2 regions of the Streptomyces sp. NPDC002490 genome follow, and region 2 is predicted to be linked to the other one. Evidence: riboswitches for the same ligand, from Rfam matches in the RefSeq annotation. Region 2 holds a riboswitch; the other holds the start of a gene.
What was found. A riboswitch is a leader RNA that binds a small molecule or an ion and turns the genes downstream of it on or off. The one in region 2 is predicted to bind glycine.

Region 1 (6,194 bases), on a different contig from region 2:
TGCCGCTGCGGGTGATCCGCGAGTACGTGCAGGCCCTGGAACGGGGCGAGGCGGTCCAGCTGCCGTCCCTGGGGCGACCGGGTGACACCCCGGACGAGGACCCGGCGGGGCCCGGGGCTCCGGGGACCGCGCCCACGGCGGCCCGAGTGGGCCGTGCGGAGCTGATGGCCGCCGTCGGCATCGGGGAGGACGGGCTCGCCGAGTGGGAGTCCTACGGATTGCTCGCTCCGCTGCCCGACGGCAGCTACGACGCCTCGGCCGTGACCGTGGCGGGCCTCGTCCAGGAACTGGGCCGGTTCGGGATCGAGCCCCGGCACCTGAGGGCGATGAAGGGCTCCGCCGACCGCGAGGCCGGTCTCGTCGACCAGGTCGTGGCGCCCCTGCGGATGCACCGGAACCCCCAGACCCGGGCCCATGCCGAGGCCCGGGCCCGGGAGCTGGCCGGGCTCACCGTCCGGCTGCACACCGTGCTGGTGCACGCGGCCCTGGGGGTGCGGTCGCCCTGAGCGACCGGCCGTCCACGGCACCGGAACGGCCTGCTGGAGGGCCCGGAGGGGTGCCCGACTACCCAAAGGTGCCGGGCACGGCCTAGGGTTGCTGTGTGAACGAGCTCGACGTCGTAGGTGTCCGGGTCGAAATGCCCTCCAACCAACCGATCGTGCTTCTGCGTGAAGTGGGAGGCGACCGTTACCTCCCCATCTGGATCGGGCCCGGGGAGGCGACGGCGATCGCCTTCGCCCAACAGGGCATGGCTCCCGCGCGTCCGCTGACCCACGACCTGTTCAAGGACGTGCTGGAGGCCGTGGGCCAGGAGCTGAGCGAAGTGCGCATCACGGACCTCCGCGAAGGCGTCTTCTACGCGGAACTGGTCTTCGCAAGCGGTGTCGAGGTCAGTGCGCGTCCTTCGGACGCCATAGCGCTGGCCCTGCGCACGGGAACGCCGATCTACGGCAGTGACGGGGTGCTCGCCGACGCGGGCATCGCCATCCCCGACGAGCAGGAGGACGAGGTGGAGAAGTTCCGCGAGTTCCTCGACCAGATCTCCCCCGAGGACTTCGGCACCAACAGCCAGTGACCGGACTGTCGGGCCCGCGCCGCCGGTGCGAGCGTCCGGACGGTGGGGGTCGTCTCCATCCCGGGACGGCCCTCTCACCGCATTCGGCTAGCCTTTCCCCGCAACCGGACACGGGAAACCACTCGTAGGGTGATTATCACTCGGCGTGGCGAGTGTGGCGATCGTTGACGCACTCCGAGCGACTGCCTACCGTCGTGAGGGCAGGTCAAGGACGGAGGTCGGCGTGAGAAGCAGCGGCGACGGTACGGCTGGGGGTGCCCCCGGACGGATCCTGGGGGAAGGCGGCCCGTACGCGCTCCACGACGGTCGGGTCGGCCAGGTGCCGCCCCGTCCCCTGCCGGTGCCCGAGAACGACGCCCGGCGCGCCGCGGAACCGGTCGGCTACCGGGGTCCCACCGCGTGTGCCGCCGCCGGCATCACCTACCGCCAGTTGGACTACTGGGCCCGCACCGGTCTGGTGGAGCCCAGCGTTCGGCCCGCGCACGGCTCCGGCACCCAGCGGCTGTACAGCTTCCGGGACGTGGTCGTCCTCAAGATCGTGAAGCGGTTCCTGGACACGGGCGTGTCCCTCCAGAACATCCGGGCGGCCGTCCAGCACCTGCGGGAGCGCGGATTCCGCGACCTGGAGCGGCTGACGCTGATGAGCGACGGCGCCACCGTCTACGAGTGCAGTTCGCCCGACGAGGTGCACAAGTTGCTCCAGGGCGGCCAGGGCGTCTTCGGCATCGCCGTCGGCGTGGTCTGGCAGGACGTCGAGAGCGCCCTGTCCCAACTGCACGGCGAGCGCGTCGACACGGGAGAGACCTTGATCGGCCACAATCCGGCGGACGAACTCGCCCGGCGCCGCAACCGCGCCGGCTGACCTCGGGAGGCCGCCCCCGGGCCGCCTGGGGGCGTTGTCACCGCCGTAGGGCAGCATCGGAAGGGTGAGGAACCAGCCCACCATCCTGCACCTGGACATGGACGCCTTCTACGCCTCGGCGGAGCAGGCCGCCAAGCCCAGCCTGCGCGGGAAGGCCGTGGTGGTGGGCGGCATCGGTCCGCGGGGGGTGGTGGCCACCGCGTCCTACGAGGCACGCCGGTTCGGGGTCCGCTCGGCGATGCCCACGGCCCAGGCCCGCAGGCTCGCTCCGAACGCCGCCTACCTGGTGCCCCGCTTCGGCTTCTACCGGGAGATCAGCGACCGGGTGATGAGCATGTTGCGGGAGTTGTCCCCGCTGGTGGAGCCGCTCAGCCTGGACGAGGCCTTCGTGGACCTGGAGGCGGGCGGCACGGCCCGCGAGGAGGCGTCCGCCCGCGCGGTGGGCACCCGACTGCGCGCCGACATCCGGGCCGCCACGGGGCTGACCGGGTCGGTCGGGCTGGCCGCCTCCAAGATGGTCGCCAAGATCGCATCGGAGGAGGCCAAACCGGACGGTCTGCTGCTGGTGCGGGCGGGCACCGAACGGGCCCTGCTGGCCCCCATGGCGGTCCGGGTGCTGCCGGGGGTGGGGCCCGCCACCGGCGACCACCTGCGCCGGGCGGGCATCAGCACCGTCGGCGAACTCGCCGAGGCCGGCGAGGACGAACTGGTGCGGCTGCTGGGCAAGGCCCACGGAGCGGGCCTGTACGCGATGGCCCTCGCCCGCGACGAGCGGCCGGTGGTGGCCGAACGCGAGACGAAGTCGGTGTCCGTGGAGGACACGTACGACGTCGACATCCACGACCGGACCCGGGTGCGGCTGGAGGTGCAGCGGCTCGCCGAACGGTGCGTGCGACGGCTGCGGGACTCCGGCCATTCGGGCCGCACCGTGGTGCTCAAGGTGCGCCGCTACGACTTCTCGACGCTCACCCGCTCCGAGACGCTGCGCGGGCCCACCGACGACCCCAGGGTGGTCCGCGAGGCGGCCGGCCGCCTGCTGGAGTCGGTGGACACCACCGGCGGCGTGCGGCTCCTCGGCGTGGGCGTCAGCGGCCTCGCCGACTACACCCAGGAGGACCTGTTCGCGCAGGCGGCCGGGGAGCACCCGCCCGAGGTGCCCGCCGACACGGAGGCCGATCCGGGGGCCGAAGGCCCGCAGGACCCCGTGTCGTCCGCCCGTGCGTCCTCCCGGTGGGCGGCCGGACACGACGTCCACCACGCCGTCCACGGGCCGGGCTGGGTCCAGGGCAGCGGGGTGGGACGGGTGACGGTGCGCTTCGAGACCCCAAACTCCCCGCCGGGCCGGGTGCGGACCTTCGCCGTGGACGACCCCGACCTCACCCCCTCCGACCCGGTCCCCCTGGTGGCGGACGGCTACCTCTCCCCGGACGGCTCGGGCTCGTCCCCCGGGCCGGCGGCCCACTCGCCGACGTCCGGGCCGGGAGAGGCCACGTCGAGCCCGTAGTGGTGGTAGAGCCGCAGCTCCTGTTCGGGGGAGAGGTGGCGCCCCACGCCGAAGTCCGGGGCGTCCCTGATCAGGGCGCGCTCGAAGGGCACCCGGAGGGTGCCCGCCACCAGTTCGCTGGGCTCCAGGGGGACGAACGCGTCCCGGCTGAACAGACCCGTCCGGATCGCCGCCCACTCCGGCACTCCCGTGGCGTCGTCGAGGTAGACCTCGTCCACCGTGCCGATCCTCGCACCGTGGAGGTCGAACGCCTTGCGGCCGATCAGGTTGCGCGGATCGATGTCGGTCTGCACGTGCCCTCCAGCTCGTCGCAACTCATCCGTCAGCACCACGAAAGAGCAGATTTCCGCAGGCGGCCACTCGAAGCCCCGTGCGAAGAGCCGCTGGTAGGCTGGAGGCGGCTGTCGACCCCGTGCGGGAGAGCTCCCTGGCCACGGTCGGGGGCGCCGAAGGAGCAAATCCTCCCCGGAATCTCTCAGGCCCCAGTACCGCGCGGGTGAGGTCACTCTGGAAAGCAGGGCGGGCGGTTTCCGGACCTCCGCCCTCACCGACGGTGAAAGTCGGGCCGCGCGCCCGGTGAAGCTCTCAGGTTGAGATGACAGAGGGGGAGGCCGTCCGGGCACCCGCGTCATGGTGCCCCTCGCAGGTCGTACCGACCAGGAGGCCCCCGCAATGACTGTCAACCGTCCCCCGCTCTCCCAGCTCGAACAGGGCATTCCGTTCGAGCGGCGCCACATCGGCCCCGATGCGGAAGCCCGTGCCAAGATGCTCGCCCAGGTCGGGTACGGCTCACTGGACGAGCTGACGGCCACCGCGGTCCCCGACGTCATCAAGAACGCCGAGGCGCTCGACCTGCCCGCGGCCCGCACCGAGGCCGATGTCCTCGCCGAACTGCGCTCCCTCGCCGACCGCAACGACGTCCTCGGCTCCATGATCGGCCTGGGCTACTACGGCACCTTCACCCCGCCGGTCATCCTCCGCAACGTCATGGAGAACCCGGCCTGGTACACCGCCTACACGCCGTACCAGCCGGAGATCTCGCAGGGCCGTCTGGAGGCCCTGCTGAACTTCCAGACGACGGTGGCCGAACTGACCGGGCTGCCCACGTCCGGAGCCTCCCTCCTGGACGAGGGGACCGCCGCCGCCGAGGCCATGGCACTCTCCCGCCGGGTCGGCAAGGTCAAGGGCGGCGTCTTCCTCGTCGACGCGGACACCCTGCCCCAGACGGTCGCCGTCATCCGGACCCGCGCCGAACCGACCGGGGTGGAGGTCGTCGTCGCCGACCTGACCGCCGGCATCCCCACCGAGGTCGCCGAGCGGGGCGTCACCGGCGTCCTGCTCCAGTACCCGGGGGCCTCCGGGGCCGTGCTCGACCTGCGCCCCGTCATCGAACAGGCCCACGAACTGGGCGCCGTCGTCACCGTCGCCGCCGACCTGCTCGCCCTCACCCTGCTGACCCCGCCCGGCGAACTGGGCGCGGACATCGCCGTCGGCACCACCCAGCGCTTCGGCGTGCCCATGGGCTTCGGCGGCCCGCACGCCGGCTACCTGGCGGTGCACGAGAAGTTCGCCCGCAACCTGCCCGGCCGGCTCGTCGGCGTGTCCGTCGACCGCGACGGCGACCGCGCCTACCGGCTCGCGCTCCAGACCCGCGAACAGCACATCCGCCGCGAGAAGGCCACCAGCAACATCTGCACCGCCCAGGTGCTGCTCGCCGTGATGGCCGGCATGTACGCCGTCTACCACGGGCCGGAGGGCCTGCGGACCATCGCCCGCCGCACCCACCGCTACGCCGCGGTCCTCGCGGCGGGCCTGCGGGCCGCCGGTGTCGAGGTGGTGCACGGCGCGTTCTTCGACACGGTGACGGCACGGGTGCCCGGCAGGGCCGCCGCCGTCGTGGCCGCGGCCCGCGAGGACGGGGTCAACCTGCGGCTGGTGGACGCCGACCACGTCGGCGTGGCCTGCGACGAGACCACCACCCGCGAGCAACTCGGGACGGTCTGGACCGCCTTCGGAGCCGACGCCGACGTCGAGGACCTGGACGCGAGGGTCCCGGACGCTCTGCCGGCGGCGCTGCTGCGCACCGACGACTACCTGACGCACCCCGTCTTCCACCAGTACCGCTCCGAGACGGCGATGCTGCGCTACCTGCGCCGGCTCTCCGACCGGGACTACGCCCTCGACCGGGGCATGATCCCGCTCGGTTCCTGCACGATGAAGCTGAACGCCACCACCGAGATGGAACCGGTCACCTGGCCGGAGTTCGGGCAGCTGCACCCCTTCGCCCCTGCCGAGCAGGCCCAGGGTTACCTGACGCTGATCCGGGAACTGGAGGACCGGCTCGCCGAGGTCACCGGCTACGACAAGGTGTCCCTCCAGCCGAACGCGGGGTCGCAGGGCGAACTGGCCGGCCTGCTCGCGGTGCGCGGCTACCACCGGGCGCGCGGGGAGGAACAGCGCACGGTCTGCCTGATCCCCTCCTCGGCGCACGGGACGAACGCGGCGAGCGCGGTCATGGCGGGGATGCGGGTGGTCGTCGTGGCGACCGCCGACGACGGCGAGGTGGACGTCGACGACCTGCGGGCCAAGATCGAGCGGCACCGCGAGGAACTGGCCGTCCTGATGATCACGTATCCGTCGACGCACGGGGTGTTCGAGGAGCACGTCGCCGACATCTGCGCGGCCGTGCACGACGCGGGCGGCCAGGTCTACGTCGACGGCGCCAACCTCAACGCGCTGGTCGGGCTGGCCAA
Region 2 (6,194 bases):
GGGGACGAAGTTCATGTAGTAGTGCAGCACCGCGGGGATGATCCCGGCGGCCCCGTTGGTGGGGGCGGTGACGACCCGGCCGCCGGCCGCGTTCTCCTCGTTCACCGCCATCGCGTACAGGGTCACCCACTCCATGGCGTGGGCCGCGGGGTCGCCCTCGGCGCGCAGCTGGCGCGCCGAGGCGGGGGCGCGGCGACGGACCTTCAGCCCGCCGGGGAGGATGCCCTCCCGGTTCATGCCCCGGGACACGCAGCTCTGCATGACGCGCCAGATGTCCAGCAGCCCGGCGCGGATCTCCTCCTCGGTGCGCCACGCCTTCTCGTTCTCCAGCATCATCGAGGAGATCGACAGTCCCGACTCGCGGGCCATCCGCAGCAGCTCGTCGCCGGTGCGGAAGGGGTACGCCAGGGGCGTGTCGTCGAGCTTGATGCGGTCCGCGCCGACGGCGTCCTCGTCCACCACGAAGCCGCCGCCGACCGAGTAGTAGGTCTTCTCCAGGACGGGCGCGCCCTCGGCGTCGTACGCGGCCAGGGTCATCCCGTTGGCGTGGTAGGGCAGGGCCTCGCGGCGGTGCAGGACGAGGTCGTCGTCGAAGGAGAACGGGATCTCGTGGGCGCCCAGCAGGCTGATCCGGCCGTCGGTCCTGATCCGTGCCACCCGCTGGTCGGCGTGCTCGACGTCCACCGTGCGCGGGGACTCGCCCTCCAGCCCGAGGAGCACCGCCTTGGGAGTGCCGTGCCCGTGGCCGGTGGCGCCGAGGGAGCCGTACAGTTCCGCGCGCACCGCGGCGGTGTGGGCGAGGAGGCCGTCGTTCTTGAGCCGGCGGGCGAACATCCGGGCCGCGCGCATCGGGCCCACGGTGTGGGAGCTGGACGGGCCGATGCCGATCGAGAACAGGTCGAAGACCGAGATGGCCACGGAAGACTCCTCGCTGACGGCCGGCGGACGTCGTTGTCCGCCGGGTGGTGCGGGCCGACCGGCACGGGGTGGGGCCGGGCGGGCTGGTGCGGGGGACCGGGTGGGTCCCCGGGACGGGGTGCGCCCGGGACGGGGTGGGGTCCCGGGGGCCCAGCGGGCTTGATGGATCGTTTCTTCAAGTGTTGCCCGGGCGGGTGCCGGTGTGGGGACGGTGCGGCCCCGGTCGAGCCGGACCGGGGCCGCACCGCGGGGGACTACAGCCCCGGGTACAGCGGGTGCTTGTCGGCCAGGGCGGTGACCCGGGCCTTCAGCGCCGCGGCGACCGTCTCGTCGTACGAGGGCTTCAGCGCCTCGGCGATCACGTCGGCGACCTCGCGGAAGTCCTCGGCGGTGAAGCCGCGGGTGGCGAGCGCCGGGGTGCCGATCCGCAGGCCCGAGGTGACCATCGGGGGCCGCGGGTCGTTCGGGACGGCGTTGCGGTTGACGGTGATGCCGACCTCGTGGAGGCGGTCCTCGGCCTGCTGGCCGTCCAGCTCGGACTCGCGCAGGTCGACCAGGACGAGGTGCACGTCCGTGCCGCCGGACAGCACGTTCACGCCGGCCGCGCGGGCGTCCTCGCCCACCAGGCGCTCGGCCAGGATGCGGGCGCCCTCCAGGGTGCGCTGCTGGCGCTCCTTGAACTCCTCCGAGGCGGCGACCTTGAAGGCGACGGCCTTGGCGGCGACCACGTGCTCCAGCGGACCGCCCTGCTGGCCCGGGAAGACCGCGGAGTTGATCTTCTTGGCCAGCTCCTGGGTGGAGAGGATCACCCCGCCGCGCGGACCGCCGAGGGTCTTGTGCGTGGTGGTGGTGACGACATGGGCGTGCGGCACCGGGTTGGGGTGCAGCCCGGCCGCGACCAGGCCCGCGAAGTGCGCCATGTCGACCATCAGATAGGCGCCGACCTCGTCCGCGATGCGGCGGAAGGCGGCGAAGTCGAGCTGGCGCGGGTAGGCGGACCAGCCCGCGACGATCAGCTTCGGCTTGGACTCCTTGGCGAGCCGCTCGACCTCGGCCATGTCGACCTGGCCGGTGGCGTCGTCCACGTGGTAGGCGACCACGTGGTAGAGCTTGCCGGAGAAGTTGATCTTCATGCCGTGGGTCAGGTGCCCGCCGTGGGCGAGGTTCAGACCCATGATCGTGTCGCCCGGCTTGAGCAGCGCGAACATCGCCGCCGCGTTGGCCTGGGCACCGGAGTGCGGCTGTACGTTGGCGTGCTCGGCGCCGAACAGCTCCTTGATCCGGTCGATCGCGATCTGCTCGACCACGTCGACGTGCTCACAGCCGCCGTAGTAGCGGCGGCCCGGGTAGCCCTCCGCGTACTTGTTGGTGAGCACCGAGCCCTGGGCCTCCATGACGGCGACCGGGGCGAAGTTCTCCGACGCGATCATTTCCAGGGTCGACTGCTGGCGGCGCAGTTCGGCGTCGACGGCGGCGGCGACGTCCGGGTCCAGCTCGTGCAGAGGCGTGTTCAGAAGCGACATCAGATGATCCCTAGTTGTGGGTCAGCCCGCGGAAAAGGCGGTGTAGTCGTCGGCGGTGAGCAGGTCCTCCGGCTCGGCCGCGACGCGCACCTTGAACAACCAGCCGCCCTCGAAGGGCGCGGAGTTCACCAGGGACGGGTCGTCCACCACGTCCTGGTTGGACTCCGTGACCTCGCCGGTCACCGGGGAGTACAGGTCGCTGACCGACTTCGTCGACTCCAGCTCGCCGCAGGTCTCGCCCGCGGTCACCTGCTGGCCCGCCTCGGGGAGCTGGGCGTAGACGACGTCACCGAGCGCACCGGCGGCGAACTCGGTGATGCCGACCGTGGCCACGCCTTCGCCGTCGGGGGCCGACAGCCACTCGTGCTCCTTGCTGTAGCGAAGCTGCTGGGGGTTGCTCATGGTGGGAATTCTCCTGTACGCGGGGGAGTGCTGAGGAACGGGATGTCTTGGCATGTGAGACGTGCGTCGGAGCGCACGGCCCGACGGACGTCATGTACCGCGCGGGGGCCCGGTGGAACCGGAGCGTGGTGCATCCGGGCGGGCCCGGTGGTGCGCGCGGAAACTACTTCCGGCGGCGGTAGAAGGGCAGTGCCACGACCCGGTACGGCTCGTGCGTGCCGCGGATGTCCACCCCGACCCCGGCGGTGCCCGGCTCGGCGTGCGCGGCGTCGACGTACGCCATGGCGATCGGCTGGCCGAGGGTGGGGGAGGGCGCGCCCGAGGTGACCTCGCCGATCACCGTGCCGTCCGCGACCACCGCGAACCCGGCGCGCGGCACCCGCCGGCCCTCGGCGACCAGGCCGACCAGCTTGCGCGGGGGGTTCGCCGCGGCCTTCTCGGCGGCGGCCTCCAGCGCCGCCCGGCCGACGAAGTCGCCCTCCTTCTCGAACTTCACCACCCGGCCGAGACCCGCGTCGAAGGGGGTCAGCCCGGTGGTCAGCTCGTGCCCGTACAGCGGCATGCCCGCCTCCAGGCGCAGGGTGTCCCGGCAGGACAGTCCGCAGGGCACCAGCCCGACCGGGGCGCCCGCCTCGGTGAGCGCCCGCCACACGCCCTCCGCGTGCTCGGGGGCGACGAAGAGTTCGAAGCCGTCCTCACCGGTGTAGCCGGTGCGGGCGATCAGCGCGGGGACCCCGGCGACCGTGCCGGGCAGCCCGGCGTAGTACTTCAACCCGTCCAGGTCGGCGTCCGTGACGGCGGCCAGGACGCCCGGTGCCTCGGGGCCCTGCACCGCGATCAGCGCGTAGGCGTCCCGGTCGTCGCGGACCTCCGCGTCGAAGCCCGCGGCCCGCTCGCGCAGCGCGTCCAGCACCGTCTGGGCGTTGCCGGCGTTGGCGACCACCAGGTACTCCGTCTCCCCGGTGCGGTAGACGATCAGGTCGTCCAGGATGCCGCCGTCCTCGCGGCAGATCATCGTGTACCGGGCGCGCCCCGTGGCGACGGTGCCGAGGTTGCCGACCAGCGCGTGGTCCAGCAGGTCCACCGCCTGCGGGCCGGTGACGGTGATCTCCCCCATGTGGGAGAGGTCGAACAGTCCGGCGCGGGTGCGCACGGCGTGGTGCTCGTCCCGTTCGCTGCCGTAGCGCAGGGGCATGTCCCAGCCCGCGAAGTCGGTCATGGTGGCACCGAGCGATCGGTGCAGCGCGTCCAGCGCGGTACGGCGGGGGGCGGTGCTCATGAAGGTGCTCCCAGGGCATGACGGCGAGATGGTCCTCCCCATCTGTCATCGGACCTGAGAGGTTCGCCGGGAGCCACGCCGCTGGGCGGCGGCCCGGTTTGCACCTTGGGTGGGACCGCGCGTACGACGTCGCGGTCCGCTTTTCAGATGTGCCTCGCCCGCGCGGTATCTGGGCCTGAGAGATTCAAGGGAGGGACTTGCTCCTTCGGCGCCCCGGTACGGCCGGGGGCTCTCCCGCGCGGGTTCAAGCGGCCGGTATGCAGTTGGCGGGCACATCATTGCACGCTCGCGCCGCCTTGGGCAGGGTGGCGTCCCCCCGACCCCGCGGCACCGGTCCGGGGCGGTCCCCGTCACGGACCCGTGGCCGTATCCGTACGCGATCCGGACCCGCGAAATTACCGGCTCTTTACACTCTACGGGGAAGGCTCACGTGACGGACTGGAGGGGACGATCACGGTGAACACGACGAGGGGGTACGCGAGCGCCGCTGGCGTGGCGCTGCCCGAGCAGGCGGGTGCCGCCGCCGCGCGGGCGCGCACGGAGCGGGCCGCCGCGGTGGTCCGGGACCTACGGGACCGGGCCGGCCGCGGGCCGCACGCGCTCCGGTTCGCCCCCGGTGACCTGGTGGTGGTGTCCGGGCTGCCGGGCAGCGGCAAGTCCACGCTGATGTCGCGCACGGTCCGCGACACCTCCGTCAGCCTCGTCCGCGCCGCCCTCGCGACCCCCGTCGCCCCGGCGCGGCGCATCGACTCCCAGGACACCCGCGACCGCTGGGCCCGCCGGATGCCCGCCGCCCTGCCGTACGCCCTGTACCGGCCGCTGGTGCGGGTCGCGCACTTCGCCGGCTTGCGGCGGGCGCTGCGCTCCGGGGAGAGCGTGGTGGTCCACGACTGCGGCACCCAGGCGTGGGTGCGCCGCTGGCTGGCCCGAGAGGCCCGGGCCCGCGGCACCCGGCTGCACCTGCTGTTGCTCGACGTGGCGCCGGACACCGCCCTCGACGGGCAGCGCCAACGGGGCCGGGGCGTGTCCCGGTACGCCTTCGCCCGCCACCGGCGGGCGATCGGCCGGCTGGTGCGGGACGCGCAGCGGGGGGTGCTGCCGGCCGGCTGCGCCTCCGCGGTGCTGCTGGACCGGGCGGCGGGCGGGGCGCTGCGGTCCGTCCGCTTCGACGCGTAGGCCCGGACGGCACCGCCGCCCGGCCCGAACGGGCGCCGGACGCCCGGAGCTTCGCGTTAGGGTGCCTGGCGCAGACGCAGCGCGGCACGAGCAGGTGGTTGACGATGGAGATTCCGGCCCAGACACCCCAGCCCCCCACGGTCCCGGCTCCGCCCGGGGCCTGGCCGGTGAACGAGTTGGAGGAGGTGCTCGCCGCCTCCGTGGGGGTGCCCGGGGCCGCCCCGCGGATCGTCGAGGTGCTCGGCCGCAGCCGGATCTGGGTGCCGCTGCCGGCCGGCGGGGACCCCACCAGCACCACCCTGGACCTGCCCACCGTGGAGGTCGACGGCCAGGCGTACGTGCCGGTGTTCACCTCCGCCGAGCAGTTCCGCCAGGTGGTGGGCGACCGGATGGGCGGCACCGTGGCGCCCGCCGTCGAGTTCGCCCGCGGACTGCCGCCCCAACTCGGCCTGGTCCTCAACCCGGACGGCACGGTGGGCGTTCCGCTGCCGCCGCCGGCCGTCGCGGAGCTGTGCCGCGCCGGTCGCACCGCCCTGGACGGCCCCACCAGCGGCGGTCGGGTCCGGCTCTTCCCGCCCGACTGGAAGGAGGACCCGATGGACTTCCTCGCCGCCGCCGGGGAGGAGTTCGCCGCGGTGGGCACGGTCACCACCGCCCGCCGCTGCCTGGCCAGCGTGGAGGGCGGCGCCCCGAGCCTGTTCATCGGGGTGGAACTCGACCAGTGCGAGGGCTCGGCCCGGGAACTGCCCTTGGACGCGCTGGGACGTGCGCTGGGACGGGTGCCCGTCGCCTGGGGGGTCAACCTGATCCTGCTGGACGTGGCCCGGGACCCGGTGGCCGACTGGATGCGCGAGCAGCTCCGCCCCTTCTACGTGCGGGAGCCCTGAGTGCGCCCG

Region 1: another riboswitch for glycine. It lies ahead of gcvP (aminomethyl-transferring glycine dehydrogenase); the one in region 2 lies ahead of gcvT (glycine cleavage system aminomethyltransferase GcvT).

The regions. Positions count from the first base shown of each region.
Region 1 covers NZ_JBEOWM010000062.1:7,034-13,227, forward strand. The annotation lists gene ftsR (transcriptional regulator FtsR) at 1-506, shown strand, start outside; gene ABT092_RS27515 (bifunctional nuclease family protein) at 602-1,075, shown strand; gene ABT092_RS27520 (MerR family transcriptional regulator) at 1,299-1,937, shown strand; gene ABT092_RS27525 (DNA polymerase IV) at 2,002-3,441, shown strand; gene ABT092_RS27530 (PRC-barrel domain-containing protein) at 3,351-3,734, opposite strand; glycine riboswitch at 3,847-3,942, shown strand; gene gcvP (aminomethyl-transferring glycine dehydrogenase) at 4,114-6,194, shown strand, end outside.
Region 2 covers NZ_JBEOWM010000005.1:77,985-84,178, reverse strand. The annotation lists gene ABT092_RS04800 (L-serine ammonia-lyase) at 1-918, opposite strand, end outside; gene glyA (serine hydroxymethyltransferase) at 1,173-2,441, opposite strand; gene gcvH (glycine cleavage system protein GcvH) at 2,463-2,843, opposite strand; gene gcvT (glycine cleavage system aminomethyltransferase GcvT) at 3,007-4,122, opposite strand; glycine riboswitch at 4,155-4,275, opposite strand; glycine riboswitch at 4,276-4,369, opposite strand; gene ABT092_RS04780 (AAA family ATPase) at 4,579-5,298, shown strand; gene ABT092_RS04775 (enhanced serine sensitivity protein SseB) at 5,403-6,185, shown strand.